3 regions of the Streptomyces sp. NBC_00209 genome follow, and region 1 is predicted to be linked to each of the others. Evidence: predicted binding sites of a transcription regulator. Region 1 holds the regulator's gene; each other region holds the start of a gene.
What was found. The regulator HrcA, encoded in region 1, represses chaperone genes, less so after heat shock. The targets are predictions, from matches to a motif close to TTNGCACTCNGNNNNNCNGAGTGCNAA.
Positions count from the first base shown of each region.

Region 2: a site for HrcA is predicted at 2,110-2,136, ahead of groL (chaperonin GroEL). Genes of this name have one in related genera too.
Region 3: a site for HrcA is predicted at 1,830-1,856, ahead of groES (co-chaperone GroES). Genes of this name have one in related genera too.

Region 1 covers NZ_CP108121.1:4,922,976-4,929,001, reverse strand. Annotated here, with positions in the region: gene OG867_RS22365 (nitronate monooxygenase) at 1-876, opposite strand, end outside; gene dnaJ (molecular chaperone DnaJ) at 997-2,133, opposite strand; gene hrcA (heat-inducible transcriptional repressor HrcA) at 2,134-3,150, opposite strand; gene OG867_RS22350 (MBL fold metallo-hydrolase) at 3,334-4,065, shown strand; gene OG867_RS22345 (DUF3097 domain-containing protein) at 4,138-4,956, shown strand; gene OG867_RS22340 (ABC transporter substrate-binding protein) at 5,073-6,026, shown strand, end outside.
Region 2 covers NZ_CP108121.1:3,145,685-3,151,710, reverse strand. Annotated here, with positions in the region: gene thrC (threonine synthase) at 1-1,106, shown strand, start outside; gene OG867_RS14140 (MoaD/ThiS family protein) at 1,135-1,413, shown strand; gene OG867_RS14135 (cold-shock protein) at 1,769-1,975, shown strand; gene groL (chaperonin GroEL) at 2,298-3,923, shown strand; gene OG867_RS14125 (TetR/AcrR family transcriptional regulator) at 4,042-4,752, opposite strand; gene OG867_RS14120 (CocE/NonD family hydrolase) at 4,878-6,026, shown strand, end outside.
Region 3 covers NZ_CP108121.1:2,677,681-2,683,706, reverse strand. Annotated here, with positions in the region: gene OG867_RS11720 (hypothetical protein) at 1-596, shown strand, start outside; gene OG867_RS11715 (polysaccharide deacetylase family protein) at 698-1,705, shown strand; gene groES (co-chaperone GroES) at 2,008-2,316, shown strand; gene groL (chaperonin GroEL) at 2,420-4,045, shown strand; gene OG867_RS11700 (SRPBCC domain-containing protein) at 4,194-4,640, shown strand; gene OG867_RS11695 (ArsR/SmtB family transcription factor) at 4,637-4,996, shown strand; gene OG867_RS11690 (hypothetical protein) at 5,009-5,491, shown strand; gene OG867_RS11685 (hydroxyacid dehydrogenase) at 5,513-6,026, opposite strand, start outside.

The DNA of each region.
Region 1 (6,026 bases):
GGCGGGGGCGTACGGGCCGTGCTCGCGCACGAAGCGGTTGACCAGGCCGCGGGCCGGGCGCCCGGAGAAGGCTCTGGTCAGGGTGGTCCGGACGAACAGCGGGTTGGTCAGGGCCTGTTTGTGCAGGACGTGGGCGCCGGACTCCGGGCAGGGCAGGAAGGCGGTGCCGAGCTGGGCGGCGTCGGCGCCCGCCGCTAGGACGGCGGCGATCTGGCCGCCGCGCATCAGGCCGCCGGCGGCGACGACCGGTATCTGCACGGTCTCGCAGACCTGGGCGACCAGGCTGAGCAGCCCGATCCCGCCGTCCTCGGTCGCCGGGTCGTCGTGGAACGTGGAGCGGTGGCCGCCCGCCTCGGTGCCCTGGGCGCAGACGGCGTCGGCCCCGGCCCACTCGGCGGCCTGGGCCTCCTCCGGCGAGGTGACCGTGACGACGGTGTACGTGCCGGCGGCCGCGAACGCGTCGAGCGTGTCGCGCGAGGGGCAGCCGAAGGTGAAGGAGACGACCGGGACCGGGGCGTCGAGGAGGACGGCGAGCTTGTCCTCGTAACCGTCGTCGCCGGGGACGTCCGGGTCGCCGAGCTCGGTCTCGTAACCGCCGGCCTCGCCCGCGAGCCGGCGGCGGTAGTCCTCCAGCGCGGCGGGGTCCGCCGGTTCGCACTGCGGCATGAAGAGGTTGACGCCGAAGGGCTGCCCGGTCAGGGCGCGCACCTGCTGGATCTCGTCGCGCAGGGCGTCCGCCGTCTTGTATCCGGCGGCCAGGAAGCCCAGTGCGCCGGCCTCGGAGACGGCGGCGGCGAGCTGCGGGCAGGACGGACCGCCGGCCATGGGGGCCTGCACGAGGGGATACCGGCAGAGAGCGGTCAGCGCGGAGGGCATGACCGCATCGTGTCATGTCGTTCCTGTCCCGTGATGCCCGCCCCACGGCGGCGTTCCGGCCGGTCGCGGCGCGACGGTACGGGCCCGGAGCCCGGGCCCGTACCGTGTGCGCGCAAGCCGTCAGCGGCCGTTGAAGGCGTCCTTCAGGCGGGAGAACAGGCCCTGCTGGCCCGGCTGGAACTGGCCGGTCGGCCGCTCCTCGCCGCGCAGCTTGGCCAGTTCACGCAGGAGGCGTTCCTGCTCGGGGTCCAGCTTCATCGGGGTGATGACCTCGACGTGCACGATGAGGTCGCCGCGTCCGCCGCCGCGCAGGTGCGTGATGCCGCGCCCGTGCAGCGGGACGGACTGGCCGGACTGGGTGCCCGGCCGGATGTCGACCTCCTCCAGGCCGTCCAGCGTCTCCAGCGGCACCTTGGTGCCGAGGGACGCCGCCGTCATGGGGATGGTGACCGTGCAGTGCAGGTCGTCGCCGCGACGCTGGAACACCGCGTGCGGCAGCTCGTGGATCTCGACGTAGAGGTCGCCGGCGGGGCCGCCGCCGGGGCCGACCTCACCCTCGCCCGCGAGCTGGATGCGGGTGCCGTTGTCGACACCGGCGGGGATCTTCACGGTCAGCGTGCGCCGCGAGCGGATGCGGCCGTCGCCGGCGCACTCCGGGCACGGGGTCGGCACGACCGTACCGAAGCCCTGGCACTGGGGGCAGGGACGGGAGGTCATGACCTGGCCGAGGAAGGACCGGGTGACCTGGGAGACCTCACCGCGGCCGCGGCACATGTCGCAGGTCTGCGCCGAGGTGCCGGGGGCCGCGCCCTCGCCACTGCACGTGGTGCAGACGACGGCGGTGTCGACCTGGATGTCCTTGGTGGTCCCGAAGGCCGCCTCGGCGAGGTCGATCTCCAGCCGGATCATGGCGTCCTGGCCGCGCCGGGTGCGCGAGCGGGGCCCGCGCTGCGACGACGTACCGAAGAACGCGTCCATGATGTCGGAGAAGTTGCCGAAGCCGCCCTGGCCGAAGCCGCCCGCGCCGGCGCCGCCGGACTGCGAGAGCGGGTCTCCGCCGAGGTCGTAGACCTGCTTCTTCTGCGCGTCCGACAGGACCTCGTAAGCGGCGTTGATCTCCTTGAACCGCTCCTGGGTCTTCGGATCGGGGTTCACATCCGGGTGCAGCTCGCGGGCGAGCCTCCGGAATGCCTTCTTGATCTCGTCCTGGGAAGCGTCGCGGCGCACGCCGAGTACGGCGTAGTAGTCCGTGGCCACCTACGACTCCGCCAGGATCTGTCCGACGTAACGTGCCACTGCGCGTACCGCTCCCATCGTTCCGGGGTAGTCCATGCGGGTCGGTCCGACCACGCCGAGTTTGGCGACTGCCTCGTCGCCCGAACCGTAGCCGACCGCGACGACGGACGTGGAGTTGAGGCCCTCGTGGGCGTTCTCGTGCCCGATGCGTACGGTCATGCCCGAGTCCTTGGCCTCGCCGAGCAGCTTCAGCAGCACGACCTGTTCCTCCAGTGCTTCCAGCACCGGCCGGATCATCACCGGGAAGTCGTGTCCGAAGCGGGTGAGGTTGGAGGTGCCGCCGATCATCAGCCGCTCCTCCGTCTCCTCGACAAGCGTTTCGAGCAGGATCGAGAGGACGGTGGACACGGTTCCCCGGTCCTCGCTCTCGAAGGATTCCGGCAGGTCCTGCACCAGCTGCGGGACGTCCGCGAACCGGCGCCCCACCACCCGGCTGTTGAGCCGGGCCCGCAGATCGGCGAGCGAGGTCTCGCCGAACGGCGCCGGGCAGTCCACCAGCCGCTGTTCGACCCGGCCGGTGTCCGTGATCAGCACGAGCATCAGCCGCGCCGGGGCCAGGGACAGCAGTTCCACATGCCGCACCGTCGAACGGGTCAGCGAGGGGTACTGCACGACGGCGACCTGCCGGGTCAGCTGCGCGAGCAGCCGTACGGTGCGGCCCACGACGTCGTCCAGGTCGACCGCGCCGTCGAGGAAGTTCTGAATGGCGCGGCGCTCGGGCGAGGAGAGGGGCTTGACGCCCGCCAGCTTGTCGACGAAGAGCCGGTAGCCCTTGTCCGTCGGGATGCGCCCGGCGCTGGTGTGGGGCTGGGCGATGAAGCCCTCCTCCTCCAGCACCGCCATGTCGTTGCGGACGGTCGCCGGGGAGACCCCCAGCTTGTGCCGCTCCGTGAGCGCCTTGGAGCCGACGGGCTCCTCGGTCCCGACGTAGTCCTGGACGATCGCGCGCAGCACTTCGAGTCTGCGTTCGCTGAGCATCGCGCACACCTCCAGCTGTCCACGTCGGTGTTCCCGGGCCGGTCCCGGGATTCCTCCTGGCACTCGGTGCGTATGAGTGCCAGCGATCCCCGGCCAGTGTACGGCGACGGGGTGGTGCCCTAGCAAGGGCGACCGGCCACGCTACCTCGCTGCCGCGCAGGTCGCTGCCGATAGCGTCGCCGCATGGATGCCTCTTGGGAAGACTTCGGATGGGAGCGGCTGGGTCACGGAACGGGCCGCCGGCGCCTTCCGGTCTGGGACGCGACGGCCCTGCTGGTGGCCGGTCCGGGCGGGGCGCTGCTCTGTGACACCGGCTCGTCACTGCGCGAGGGTGTGGAACTGCGCACCCAGGCCGAGGCGCTGCTCGGCCGGAGGGTGACGCACATCGCACTCAGCCACCCCCACTTCGACCATGTGCTGGGCACGGCCGCGTTCGCCGGTGCACGGGTGTACGGCTCCGAGGGCACGGCGGAGCTGCTGCGGCGCGGGGCCGGTGAGCTGTACGCGGACGCGGTGGCCCAGGGCCTGCCCGAGGCGGACGCGGCCGAGTCCGCCGATGTGCTGGTGGCCCCGCGCCACGAGGTGCGCGGGGAGCTGACGGTGGACCTGGGCGGCGGCCGGGAGGTGGTCCTGGTGAACGTGGGCGCGGCGCACAGCGGCCACGACCTGGCGGTGCTGGTCCCTGGCTCCCCCGGCTCCCCGGCGCTGGTGTTCTGCGGCGACCTGGTCGAGGAGTCCGGCGAGCCCCAGGCCGGTCCGGACGCCGTCCCGGCGCGCTGGCCGGCCGCCCTGGACCGGCTGCTGGAACTGGGCGGGGACGAGGCGCTGTACGTGCCGGGGCACGGGGCGGTGGTGGACGCGGCGTTCGTCCGGGCCCAGCGGTCGGCGCTGGCCGGGCGGTTCGGCGTGTCGTAGCGGGGAAGGGCGGACCGCCGGGCGGCCTCCCGGTTCGGCGTGTCGTGGCTCTTCCCCGCTTATCGTCGTGCGATGCGCAGCTACCAGCCCGATCTGACCCCGCCGTGGAAGAAGTCCGCCCCCGCCCCGGAGGTGCCCGCCGAGACCGATCTGGTCGTGGAGGAGGCCGTCACCGGTTTCTGCGGCGCGGTCATCCGGTGCGAGAAGACCGCCGAGGGGCCGACGGTGACCCTGGAGGACCGGTTCGGCAAGCACCGGGTCTTCCCGATGGCGCCGCGCGGTTTCGTGCTGGAGGGCCGGGTCGTCACGCTGGTGCGCCCGTCGGCCGGGGGTCCGGTGCGGTCCACGCGTACGGCGTCCGGTTCGGTGGCGGTGCCCGGGGCGCGGGCGCGGGTGGCGCGGGCCGGGCGGATCTATGTGGAGGGGCGGCACGACGCGGAGCTGGTCGAGCGGGTCTGGGGCGACGACCTGCGCATCGAGGGCGTCGTCGTGGAGTACCTGGAGGGCATCGACGACCTGCCGGCGATCGTGCGGGAGTTCGCGCCTGCGCCGGACGCCCGCCTCGGGGTGCTGGTCGACCATCTGGTGCCCGGTTCCAAGGAGTCCCGGATCGCCGCCCAGGTGTCGGACGGCGATGTGCTGGTGGTCGGGCACCCGTACATCGACGTGTGGGAGGCCGTGAAGCCGGCGTCGGTGGGAATCGCGGCGTGGCCGGTGGTGCCGCGCGGGCAGGACTGGAAGACGGGCGTGTGCCGGGCGCTGGGCTGGCCGGAGAACACCGGAGCGGCCTGGCAGCGGATCCTGTCCTCGGTCCGCTCCTACCGGGACCTTCAGCCCGAACTCCTGGGCCGCGTTGAGGAATTGATCGATTTCGTCACCCTTCCGGACTGATGTCCGGCCGCCCTTCCCGTCGATCCGGCACCGATCCGGATAAATAGCTGCGCCTCGCACACACCATCGGTTATTGAGTGGGGCCAGGCTCTTTTCGCGAGGGAAGGCACGGGGCGATGGCACGCGAGGTCTGGCGGGACACGGCGGAGAACGAGGCGGCCTCCGCCGTCTTCCACTTCGTGCAGCAGCTCATCGACGGCTACCGCGACAACCGGCCCGTGATGCCCCTGGTGGTCCTCCAGGCAGCCGACGCCGACGTACCGGCCGACGTGGACGCCCGGGTCGAGCAGATCGTGCGCCAGGTCCACCGGGCCAACCAGCCGCGCCGGGTCCCCCTGAGACTGCTCGACGGGCACGGCGACTCCCCGTACGACGCGGCGCTCGACATGGTCCGCACGCTGACCGAGAAGCCGTGGGAGACCCGGGGCGGTTCGCAGTACAAACCGTTCGCGTTCCCCCGTTCCCGGCTGCTCGGCGCCATCGAGCAGGCCACCGAGGCCGTACTGCGGGACCCGGACCCGGGCTGCTCCCGGGACCAGCGCGACGAGCGGATCCTGGAGGAGCTGAGCGCGCTGCGCTGGCGGGCCGGGCGGCGCGGCCGGGGCACCTGGTGGACCGCGCTGCGCGAGTCGGTGCGGCCGGAGACCTTCGTGGGGGCCGTGGTCATCGCGGTCCTGGGTGTGCTGCTCGGCGAGATCGGCTGGCTGCCGACCACGCTGGTGGCCGTGGGCGCGGTCCTCGGGCTCGCGGTGATCCGGCTGGTGACGACGTCGGCGCCGCCGCTGCTGTGGCTGCGCCGGGCCAGCAGGTGGTTCGCCACCACCTCGTCGCTGGCCGCCGCCAGTACCGGCTATCCGTCGGACGGCTGGTCCCGTCTCTCGCCCAGCGGTTCGTGGCGGGTGATCCGGGCCCGGGCGGCGGTGGTCGCGGGGCGGGTGGCCGACGCGGCGGCGGGCGACGAGCGGTCCCGCCAGTTCCACCTGGAGCTGAGGGTCCAGGCACTGCTGGAGGACCTGCGCAACAACTACCGGCCGCACGCGCCGGACTGGCGGCGCGGCAAGCGGACCGTG
Region 2 (6,026 bases), 1.8 Mb from region 1:
GCATCGAGGCCGGCCCGAACAACATCTGGCGTTACGCGCCGCTGCTGCCGGTGCCCGCCGATGTGGCCGACAAGCCCAATCTCAACCCCGGCTTCACCAAGCTGGTCAAGGCCGACAACCTCGCCCGCGAGCTGGGTGTGACCGGCGGCCTGTACGTGAAGGACGACTCCGGCAACCCGACGCACTCCTTCAAGGACCGCGTCGTCGCCATCGCCGTCGAGGCGGCCCGTGCCTTCGGCTTCACCACGCTCTCCTGCTCCTCGACCGGCAACCTCGCCGGTGCGGTCGGCGCCGCCGCGTCGCGGGCGGGCCTGCGCTCCTGCGTGTTCATCCCGCACGACCTGGAGCAGGGCAAGGTCGTCATGGCCGCGGTGTACGGCGGTGAGCTGGTCGGCATCGAGGGCAACTACGACGACGTCAACCGCTTCTGCTCCGAGCTCATCGGCGATCCGCTGGGCGAGGGCTGGGGGTTCGTCAACGTCAACCTGCGTCCGTACTACGGCGAGGGTTCCAAGACGCTCGCGTACGAGATCTGCGAGCAGCTCGGCTGGCAGCTGCCCGACCAGATCGTCATCCCGATCGCGTCCGGCTCGCAGCTCACGAAGATCGACAAGGGCCTCCAGGAGCTGATCAAGCTCGGCCTGGTCGAGGACAGGCCGTACAAGATCTTCGGCGCCCAGGCCGAGGGCTGCTCCCCGGTCTCCACCGCCTTCAAGGCCGGTCACGACGTGGTCCGCCCGCAGAAGCCGAACACGATCGCCAAGTCCCTCGCGATCGGCAACCCGGCCGACGGCCCGTACGTCCTGGACATCGCCCGCCGCACCGGCGGTGCCATCGAGGACGTCAACGACGAGCAGGTCGTGGACGCGATCAAGCTGCTGGCCCGCACCGAGGGCATCTTCGCCGAGACGGCGGGCGGGGTGACGGTCGGCGTGACGAAGAAGCTGATCGACGCCGGCCTGCTCGACCCGGCACTCACCACCGTCGTCCTGAACACGGGTGACGGCCTCAAGACGCTGGACGCGGTGGCCGACACCTCGCAGGCGACCGCCACGATCCGCCCGAGCCTGGACGCCTTCCGCGCCGCCGGACTCGCCACCAGCTGACCACCCGAGACTTCAGGAAGGCACCGCCATGAGCGTCAAGGTCCGCATTCCCACCATCCTCCGCACCTACACCGGCGGCCAGGCCGAGGTTCCGGCCGAGGGCGCGACCCTCTCCGAGGTCATCGCCTCGCTGGAGAAGGACCACCCGGGCATCGCCGCCCGCGTGCTGGACGACCAGGGCAAGCTGCGCCGCTTCGTCAACGTGTACGTCAACGACGACGACGTGCGCTTTGAAGGCGGCCTCGACGCGGCGACCCCGGACGGTGCCGGCGTCTCGATCATCCCCGCAGTGGCCGGCGGCTGCTGAGCCCAAGGCTCCGTGGCGTCACCGTAATTGCCCCCTCCGCGCGAGAAGCGGAGGGGGCAATTCTGCATGGTTGAGCGGGGTAGAGTGTGGGAAGTCCCCTTCGCTGCCCGTGCCCCTCGCATATGAGAATGCGCCGCGCCACGATCAGAAGCAGCCAATGTGCCTGCGCCTCTTGCGCCTTAAGTCGCCTTTGCCGGGCCCGACTTGCCCCGGAAACTCATGAATTCCTCATATTCGGGCGATCGGTGCTGCGCAGAATTGTCGTCCGATTGACCTGTTGCACAGGGCAGTTGGGCAGATACATTCAGCCGCGGTCGACGCGCTTCGGCGCATACACGTTACAGGGGAGTTAGGCATGGCTCAGGGCACCGTCAAATGGTTCAACGCGGAGAAGGGGTACGGCTTCATCGCGGTCGACGGTGGTGCGGATGTATTCGTCCACTACAGCGCGATCCAGATGGACGGGTACCGCACCCTCGAAGAAGGTCAGCGGGTCGAGTTCGAGATCTCGCAGGGCCAGAAGGGGCCGCAGGCGGACATGGTCAAGCTCGCCGTCGGCTGAGCCCGGCACGGCACGTCGGCCGCGACGCCACGCACGTACGTACGAAGGGTCCGTACCTATAGGGGTACGGGCCCTTCGCGTTGCCCGGGTGCGTCCCGGGGCTGCCGGGGTTGTCCACACTCCGGCCGGGGGCGCTTGCACTCTCGGGGGTCGAGTGCTAATCATTGGGCTTAGCACTCTCCAGGTGAGAGTGACAGAATTTTGGACCGGGCCGGTGAGGCCCGCAGGCCAGGCGGGAAGGAACCGCAGGGCACGCAGGCCGTCCGTCGCGGGCGCCACTCGGTCCGGAGCAATCCACCCCTGTCCGGGAGGACCACTTCACATGGCCAAGATCATCGCGTTCGACGAGGAGGCCCGGCGCGGTCTCGAGCGCGGCATGAACCAGCTCGCCGACGCCGTCAAGGTCACCCTTGGCCCCAAGGGTCGCAACGTCGTCCTTGAGAAGAAGTGGGGCGCCCCCACGATCACCAACGATGGTGTGTCCATCGCCAAGGAGATCGAGCTGGAGGACCCGTACGAGAAGATCGGTGCGGAGCTGGTCAAGGAGGTCGCCAAGAAGACGGACGACGTCGCCGGCGACGGTACGACCACCGCCACCGTTCTCGCCCAGGCGCTCGTCCGCGAGGGTCTGCGCAACGTGGCCGCGGGTGCGAACCCGATGGCTCTCAAGCGGGGCATCGAGAAGGCCGTCGAGGCCGTCTCCGCCGCCCTCCTGGAGCAGGCCAAGGACGTGGAGACCAAGGAGCAGATCGCTTCGACCGCCTCCATCTCCGCCGCCGACACCCAGATCGGCGAGCTCATCGCCGAGGCCATGGACAAGGTCGGCAAGGAAGGCGTCATCACCGTCGAGGAGTCCCAGACCTTCGGTCTGGAGCTGGAGCTCACCGAGGGTATGCGCTTCGACAAGGGCTACATCTCGGCGTACTTCGCCACCGACATGGAGCGCATGGAGTCGTCCCTGGACGACCCGTACATCCTGATCGTCAACTCCAAGGTCAGCAACGTGAAGGACCTCCTTCCGCTGCTGGAGAAGGTCATGCAGTCGGGCAAGCCGCTGCTGATCATCGCCGAGGACGTCGAGGGCGAGGCCCTGTCGACCCTGGTCGTCAACAAGATCCGCGGCACCTTCAAGTCCGTCGCCGTCAAGGCCCCGGGCTTCGGCGACCGCCGCAAGGCCATGCTCGGTGACATCGCCATCCTCACGGGCGGCACCGTCATCTCCGAGGAGGTCGGCCTCAAGCTGGAGAACGCCGGTCTCGACCTGCTCGGCCGCGCCCGCAAGGTCGTCATCACCAAGGACGAGACGACGATCGTCGACGGCGCCGGTGACAGCGACCAGGTCCAGGGCCGCGTCAACCAGATCCGTGCCGAGATCGAGAACTCCGACTCGGACTACGACCGCGAGAAGCTCCAGGAGCGCCTGGCGAAGCTGGCCGGCGGCGTGGCCGTCATCAAGGCCGGTGCCGCCACCGAGGTCGAGCTCAAGGAGCGCAAGCACCGCATCGAGGACGCGGTGCGCAACGCCAAGGCCGCCGTCGAGGAGGGCATCGTCGCCGGTGGTGGCGTGGCTCTGCTCCAGGCTTCGGCCGTCTTCGAGAAGCTGGAGCTCTCGGGCGACGAGGCGACCGGCGCCAACGCCGTCAAGCTCGCGCTTGAGGCCCCGCTGAAGCAGATCGCCGTCAACGGTGGTCTTGAGGGCGGCGTCGTCGTGGAGAAGGTCCGCAACCTGCCGATCGGTCACGGCCTGAACGCCGCGACCGGCGACTACGTCGACATGATCGCCGAGGGCATCCTCGACCCGGCGAAGGTCACGCGCTCCGCGCTGCAGAACGCCGCGTCGATCGCCGCGCTGTTCCTCACCACCGAGGCCGTCATCGCCGACAAGCCGGAGAAGGCCGCTGCCGGCGGCGCTCCGGGCGGCATGCCGGGCGGTGACATGGACTTCTGATCCTGACGGATCGGTAGTTCCAGCAGTACCAAGACACCGGCCCCCGGGGATTCGTCCCCGGGGGCCGGTGTCGTCGTGTGCACGGGTACGCCTGTGTGCGTACGTGTACGAGTACGGGTCAGCCCGCGTCGAGGCCGTCCACGAGCCGGGTGAGGAAGCGGTCGAACATGGCGTCCGGGGTGACCGGCCGTCCGGCCGTCGCCAGCGCGTCGGCGAGCTCCGGATGGTCGCCGTCCGCCGCGACCTCCGCCAGATACAGCGCCTCGGCGGCCGCCCGCCCGGGGTCCTGGGCCGCGCGGGCCTGGGCGACCTCGTAGGCCACATGGGCCGCCACGAACGACGTGAGCTGGGCGAAGATCTCCAGCCGGGCCGCCCCGTCGAGCCCGATGGGCCGCAGTGCCGCGAGGGCGTGCTCCACGAAGGCGAGCGTGCGGGGGCCCAGGGTGCGGCGGGCCTGCACGGCCGCGGGCAGCCAGGGGTGGCTGAGCATGTTCGCGCGCTGGTGGCGGCCGAGGGTCTTGAGGTCGGCGCGCCAGTCGCCGGTGAGCGGGCCGGACGTGGGCAGCTCACCGGAGACGTGGTCGATCATCAGGTCGAGCAGCGTCTCCTTGTCGGGGGCGTAGCTGTACAGGGACATGACGCCGGCGCCCACCTCCGCGGCGACCCGCCGCATGGTGACCGCTTCGATCCCCTCGGCGTCCGCGACGGCGACGGCGGCGGCCGTGATCGCCTCGCGGCTGAAGGCGGGTCTGCGGCCGCGCCTGGGCCGGTCCTGCTCCCGCCAGAGAACTCGTGGATCGATGCCTGCGGCACCTTCGGTGCGGGTCACGTGCTCAGCCTCTCTCACCCGGGTCGCCTCCTCAGGCCATCCAAGCATCGAGTATTCTCGTACTTAGTACGAGAATAGAGTGCGGGGCTGCCGCACCACTGCATGACGTACCGATGGAGGCGACGATGACCCGACCGACGCACGACGCCCGCCCCCGGGCCGCATGGACGCCGTCGTCCGCGAAGCCGCCGCTCGCCTCCCGGCTGATGCGCGCCTCCTGGCGCGGTCTGCCCGCCGCGCGCCACAAGGTGGGCGTCGAGCGCGGCCTGACGGTCCCCGCCGCCGATGGCAGTCCTCTGCTCACCGACCACTACTTCCCGCGTGCCGAGGGCGACTTCCCGACCCTCCTGGTCCGTACGCCGTACGGGCGGGGAGTGCCGTGGTCCCCGCAGTACGGCATCCTCTTCGCCGAGCAGGGCTTCCACGTGGTCGTTCAGAGCTGCCGGGGCACGGGCGGCTCGGGCGGCGACTTCCACCTCTGGCGCAATGAGCACGCCGACGGCCTCGCGGCGGTCGGCCGGCTGCGCGAACAGCCGTGGTTCGACGGCCGCTTGGGCACCGTCGGCCCCAGCTACCTCGGGTACGTCCAGTGGGCGCTGGCCCTCGACCCGCCGCCGGAGCTGAAGGCCATGGTGGTGCAGGTGGGGCTGCACGATCCGTACGCCCTCTTCCACACCGACGGCGTCCTCAACCTGGAGACCGCGCTCGCCGTGGGCGCCGGCATGACCCACCAGCACCGGGGTATGGGCGCGTTCCTCCGGGCGGCCCTGCGCCTCCAGCGCCGGCTGCGCTCCGCCGTCACCGCGCGTCCGCTGCGCGGGGCGTACGCGGACGCGCTCGGCGGTGAGATCCCCTGGCTGGACGAGGTGATGGCCCACCCGGAGGCGGACGACCCGTACTGGGAGGGCGCGTCCCTGACCGGGGCGGCGGACCGGGCGGCCGTGCCCACCGCCCTCGTCACCGGATGGCACGACGCCCTCGTGGACCAGACGTTCGCGCAGTACGGACGGCTGCGCCGGGCGGGCGGCGAGGCGTCCCTGCTCGTCGGCCCGTGGACCCACACCTCGGCGCTCCAGGCGGGCTGGGCCGAGGTGTTCACCGAATCCCTGGCCTGGCTCCGGGCCCATCTGTGCGACGACCCGTCCGGTCTGCGCCCGACGCCGGTACGCGTGCACGTGGGCGGCGCGGAGGCGGGCGCCCGGGACCTGGACGCGTGGCCCCCGGAGGCGGCCACGGCCTCCTGGTACCCGACCGCCGACGGCCACCTCACCCGC
Region 3 (6,026 bases), 2.2 Mb from region 1:
CGCTGCTCGCCGACCGGTCCTTCCTGCTCGGTGTGCTGGTCAAGGCGCACATCGGACCCGGCCGGCTCGGGCTGCTGTGGCTGTGGGGGGTGGTCGGCGCGATCGGCTGGTCGTTCATCGGGACGGCGGTCATCACCTTCGAGGAGTCGTACGACGTCATCAGCGCGATCCTGGGCGTGGTGATGCTCGCGATGGGCGCCGCCGCCCTGGTCCCGGCGGTGATCCTGCTCGTCGCCGGACTGCGCCGGGACGTGGCGCTGCGCCGGCTGCTCACGCAGTGGGGCGAGCTGGACCGCGACCCCGCCCGCGACGCCGGACTCCGGCTCCCCGGCACGACCCTGGGGTGGCTGCTGCCCTCCTTCGTGCTCAGCGCGCTGGGCCTCTACCTCTGCGTCGTCGTGCCCGCGGGAGCGGTCCGGGGCGAGGACACGTACGGGCTGATGGTGCTGATGATGGGGCTCGGGCTGCTGGCCTGGCTCATCGGGCTCGTCGGCGTCTTCAAGGCGTTCTGGCACCGGCGCTGGATCGTGCGGACGCCGGCAGGGGCGGCCGCGCCGCCGCCCCTGGCGTCCCGGAGCGGCGGCGTCCACCGCTGAAGCCTTTTCGGCCCCTCCGTGTGAGCCACCCGGGGGACCGCGCGCGCCCGGCGGCGGTGTCGTAGCCGATGCCCCGTCACGTACTGGCAGGATCCGGCGCCATGCAGCCAGTACGACAAAAGGACAAATTGGCCATGAATGGGCGTGAACCGGGTGCGGTGACGGGCGGGCGGCAGCGGGTACGGGGTCGCCTGCGGCGCAGACCGGGTTACGCGGTCCTCGCCGCGCTCCTGGTCGCCGCCGCCGCGTCCGGCTGCGCGGCCGGGGACGACTCGGGTGCCGCGGCCCGGGACGCGAAGCTCCAGGCGGGGCAGCCGGGCGCGCAGGCGGAACCGGCGGCCGGGGCGCTCGGCACCCGCGCGGCGCAGGCGGAGCGGGCCAGGCTCGCGCAGGCCGCGCGTGCGGTCGCCGCCAAGAAGTGGGACCTGGCGGCCACGCCGCTCGCGGCGCCGGTGCCGCCCGCGAAGAAGCCGCGCCTCACGACCCGCAAGGGCTTCGAGGTCGAGGGCCAGGACGACTCGCTCCCGCCGGTGTTCACCCGGGTCCCCACCACGGACAAGGTCGTCTTCCTGACGATGGACGACGGGGACGACAAGGACCCCGAGCTGCTGAAGATGATGTCGGAGCTGAACATCCCGTACAGCGCCTTCCTCACCGACTACCTGGTGCGCGACGACTACACGTACTTCAAGGACGCCCAGTCGCGCGGGACCGTCCTCGGCAACCACACGCTCAACCACCGCTACCTGCCGGGCCTCTCCCACGACGAGCAGAAGCGCGAGATCTGCGACCAGCAGGACATCCTGGAGGAGCAGTTCGGCAAGCGGCCCCGGCTCTTCCGGCCGCCGTACGGCAACTACAACACCGACACGCTGAAGATCGCCAAGTCCTGCGGCATCACCGCCGTGCCGCTGTGGGAGGCGGAGGCGTTCCCCGACCACATGGAGTGGCGCGAGGAGGACCAGAAGCTGCACCCCGGCGACATCATCCTCACGCACTTCCGCGGCAAGGCGGACTGGAAGGGGAGCATGCCCGACCTAATCCGGTCCGTCATGAAGGTGATCACGGACCAGGGTTACTCCGTGGCCCGCCTGGAGGACTACGTATAGGAGGCGGCGTACGCACGCGTGCGGGTCCGCGCGGAACGGTCCGGGCGGACCCCGCGTTGAACGTGGTGGAGCCGCGGCCGTACGGAGGGCGGGCGGCTCCCACGTACGCCACGAGGGGCGTGAATTGGCACTCCGCTTGACCGAGTGCTAATCGCGGTCATAGTCTCAGTGCTGGCACTCCCCACTGGAGAGTGCCAGCAGTACTGTGCGACCGGCAGGTCCGGCACCCGCGACGACGGGCCCACCTGGTCGCCCCACCCAAGACTGTTAAACCCCGTGAGATCTCCGAAGGGGGAGACCGGATCGTGTCGACCAGCTCCAAGGTTGCGATCAAGCCGCTCGAGGACCGCATTGTGGTCCAGCCGCTCGACGCCGAGCAGACCACGGCCTCCGGCCTGGTTATTCCGGACACCGCCAAGGAGAAGCCCCAGGAGGGCGTCGTCCTGGCCGTGGGCCCGGGCCGCTTCGAGAACGGCGAGCGTCTGCCGCTCGACGTCAAGACCGGCGATGTCGTGCTGTACAGCAAGTACGGCGGCACCGAGGTGAAGTACAACGGCGAGGAGTACCTCGTCCTCTCGGCGCGCGACGTCCTCGCGATCATCGAGAAGTAATTCACCCACGTTTGCTTCTGTTCTGCGCCCCTGGCCCCCTGCGACATCACTAGCCGGGCGGCAGGGGCGCAGTTCTTGTTTTTGAGAGGAACAGTTCAGCTCCATGGCGAAGATCCTGAAGTTCGACGAGGACGCCCGTCGCGCCCTTGAGCGCGGCGTCAACAAGCTTGCCGACACGGTCAAGGTGACGATCGGCCCCAAGGGCCGCAACGTCGTCATCGACAAGAAGTTCGGCGCCCCCACCATCACCAACGACGGTGTCACCATCGCGCGCGAGGTCGAGCTGGACGACCCGTACGAGAACCTCGGCGCCCAGCTGGTGAAGGAGGTGGCCACCAAGACCAACGACGTCGCGGGTGACGGCACCACCACCGCCACCGTCCTCGCCCAGGCGCTCGTCCGCGAGGGTCTGCGCAACGTCGCCGCCGGCGCCTCCCCGGCCGCCCTGAAGAAGGGCATCGACGCCGCGGTCAAGGCCGTGTCCGAGGAGCTCCTCGCGACCGCCCGCCCGATCGAGGACAAGTCCGACATCGCCGCCGTCGCCGCGCTCTCCGCGCAGGACCCGCAGGTCGGCGACCTCATCGCGGACGCGATGGACAAGGTCGGCAAGGACGGTGTCATCACCGTCGAGGAGTCCAACACCTTCGGTCTGGACCTCGACTTCACCGAGGGCATGGCCTTCGACAAGGGCTACCTGTCCCCGTACATGGTGACCGACCAGGAGCGTATGGAGGCCGTCCTCGACGACCCGTACATCCTGATCCACCAGGGCAAGATCGGCTCGATCCAGGAGCTGCTGCCGCTCCTGGAGAAGGTCATCCAGGCCGGTGCCTCCAAGCCGCTCCTGATCATCGCCGAGGACGTCGAGGGCGAGGCCCTGTCGACCCTGGTCGTCAACAAGATCCGCGGCACGTTCAACGCCGTCGCCGTCAAGGCGCCGGGCTTCGGTGACCGCCGCAAGGCCATGCTCGGCGACATCGCCACCCTCACCGGTGCGACCGTCATCGCCGAGGAGGTCGGCCTCAAGCTCGACCAGGCCGGTCTGGACGTGCTGGGCACCGCCCGCCGCGTGACCGTCACCAAGGACGACACCACCATCGTCGACGGTGGCGGCAAGTCCGACGAGGTCGCCGGCCGCGTCAACCAGATCAAGGCCGAGATCGACGCCACGGACTCCGACTGGGACCGCGAGAAGCTCCAGGAGCGCCTGGCGAAGCTGGCCGGCGGGGTCTGCGTGATCCGCGTCGGTGCCGCCACCGAGGTCGAGCTCAAGGAGAAGAAGCACCGTCTGGAGGACGCCATCTCCGCGACCCGCGCCGCGGTCGAGGAGGGCATCGTCTCCGGTGGTGGCTCCGCCATCGTCCACGCCGTCAAGGTCCTTGAGGGCAACCTCGGCAAGACCGGCGACGAGGCCACCGGTGTCGCGGTCGTCCGCCGCGCCGCCGTCGAGCCGCTGCGCTGGATCGCCGAGAACGCCGGCCTGGAGGGTTACGTCATCACCTCCAAGGTCTCCGAGCTCGACAAGGGCCAGGGCTTCAACGCCGCGACCGGCGAGTACGGCGACCTGGTGAAGGCCGGCGTCATCGACCCGGTCAAGGTCACCCGCTCCGCCCTGGAGAACGCCGCGTCCATCGCGTCGCTGCTGCTCACGACCGAGACCCTGGTCGTCGAGAAGCCGGCCGAGGACGAGCCGGACGCCGCGGGCCACGGCCACGGCCACTCGCACTAGCGTTTAGCCCAGAGAGGCCCGGCGCCCCGCGAGGGGGCCGGGCCTTCCTGCTGTCCGGTGAGCATCCAGGCGCAACCCTCGGGTTGCGTTTGGGCGCTCGAAGTGCAACTCTGGGGTTGCATCCAATGGTGACGAGGAAGGAGCCCTCATGAGCGAGGACCGGATCGAACGCGAGACCTTGATCGCAGCGCCCCTGGAGCGGGTCTGGTCGCTGGTGGCCCAACCCGGGTTCTGGGTGGCCGACAAGGCGAGTCTGCCCGGCACCGTGGCCAAGGAGGGTGAGTCGATGACGGCGAGGAACACCGAGCACGGCGACTTTCCGGTGCGGGTGGAGAAGGTCGAGCCGCCCACGTACCTGGCGTACCGCTGGACCAGCGCGTTCCCCGGAGAAGAGCTGCGCGAGGACAACAGCACCCTCGTGGAGTTCACGTTGACCCCGGAAGGCGAGCAGACGCGGCTGCGCGTGGTCGAGAGCGGGTTCGCGGCGCTGGCCGCGTCCGAGGAGGTGCGCGGTCGGAATCTGAAGGACCACGCCGGAGGCTGGCCCCTGGAGCTCGACGCGCTCAAGAGCCGCGCCGAACAGCCCGCCGCGTGACGGAGGAACGTCCCGAGGCCGTCGACAGCGTCCTCGCCGCGCTGGCCGACCCGACGCGGCGCCGGCTGCTCGACCTGCTCGCCGCACAGGGCGAGGCCACGGCCACGACGCTCGCCGGACGGCTTCCCGTCTCGCGGCAGGCGGTGGTCAAGCACCTCGCCGTTCTGGAGGCCGCCGGGCTGGTTTCCGGCGGCCGGGTCGGACGCGAGGTGCGGTACGCGGTGCGGCCCGCGGCGCTGGACGCGACGGCACGGTGGATGGCCTCGCTCGCGGCCTCCTGGGACCGGCGGCTGGCGAACATCAAGAGCGTCGCCGAGGCGGCGGAACGGGATGCGAAGCCCACACGCCCCGAGTGAAGGAAGCACGCTATGGATACGACAGCACTGCGCAGCGCCTACGACACGCTGCTCGACGCGGCGGCCCTCCCCGGCCTCGGCGACGCGGACGACGGGGGGTGGAACGCCGACGAGATTCTGGCCCATCTCCTCAGCGTCGACGCCTCGATCGCGGCGGTCGCTCTGGCGGTCGTCGCCGGCTCACGGCCCGCCTTCGACAACCGGGTCTCCCTCGACACCTGGAATCTCGGGCGGATCATCACGGAGCACTCGGGCCGGGCGGATCTGATCGACCATGTCCGGAGTCAGGCCACCGTCCTGTGCGACATCGCCGATCGGCTCACCGAGGAAGCCGCCTCGGTTCTGGTGCCGACGCTCCTCCTGTCCCATGACGCAGTCGTGCTGGACCGGCCGATGTCGCTGGCGAGCCTCGTGGACGGCCTCGCCGCGGACCACGTACCCGTGCATACGCGACAGCTCCTCGATCTCCGCGCCGCCGTGCCCGGGCACGCGTGAAGGCGGGGCTTTTGGGCTGTTCTACGCCGACCGGTCCAGCGCCGCCGGGTGCACCGGTTCCGTGAACGGCCGGCCCGCCGCGTACCGCTCCAGCTCGTCCAGCGCGTGGTCGGTCATCCGGTGCAGCTCGTTGCCCAGGGAGCCCGCCACATGCGGGGTCAGGAGGACGTTCGGCAGGTCGTACAACGGGGATTCGACGGCCGGCACTTCGGGGTCCGTCACATCGAGTACGGCGTGCAGCCGGCCCGGGACCAGTTCCCGCAGCAGGGCCGCCTCGTCGATCAGGGAGCCCCGGGCCGTGTTGATCAGCGTCGACCCGGTCCGCATCAGCGCCAGCTGACGGGCGCTGATCATGTGGTGGGTCTCGGGGAGCTGGGGGGCGTGCACGGAGACGACGTCGGCGCGGGCGCACAACTCGTCCAGAGCGACCGGCTCGACGCCGAGGCGGGCCGCCTCCTCCGCGGTGACGAAGGGGTCGTACAGCAGGACCGCCAGGTCGAAGGGGCGGAGCAGCTCGATGAGGCGGCGGCCGATG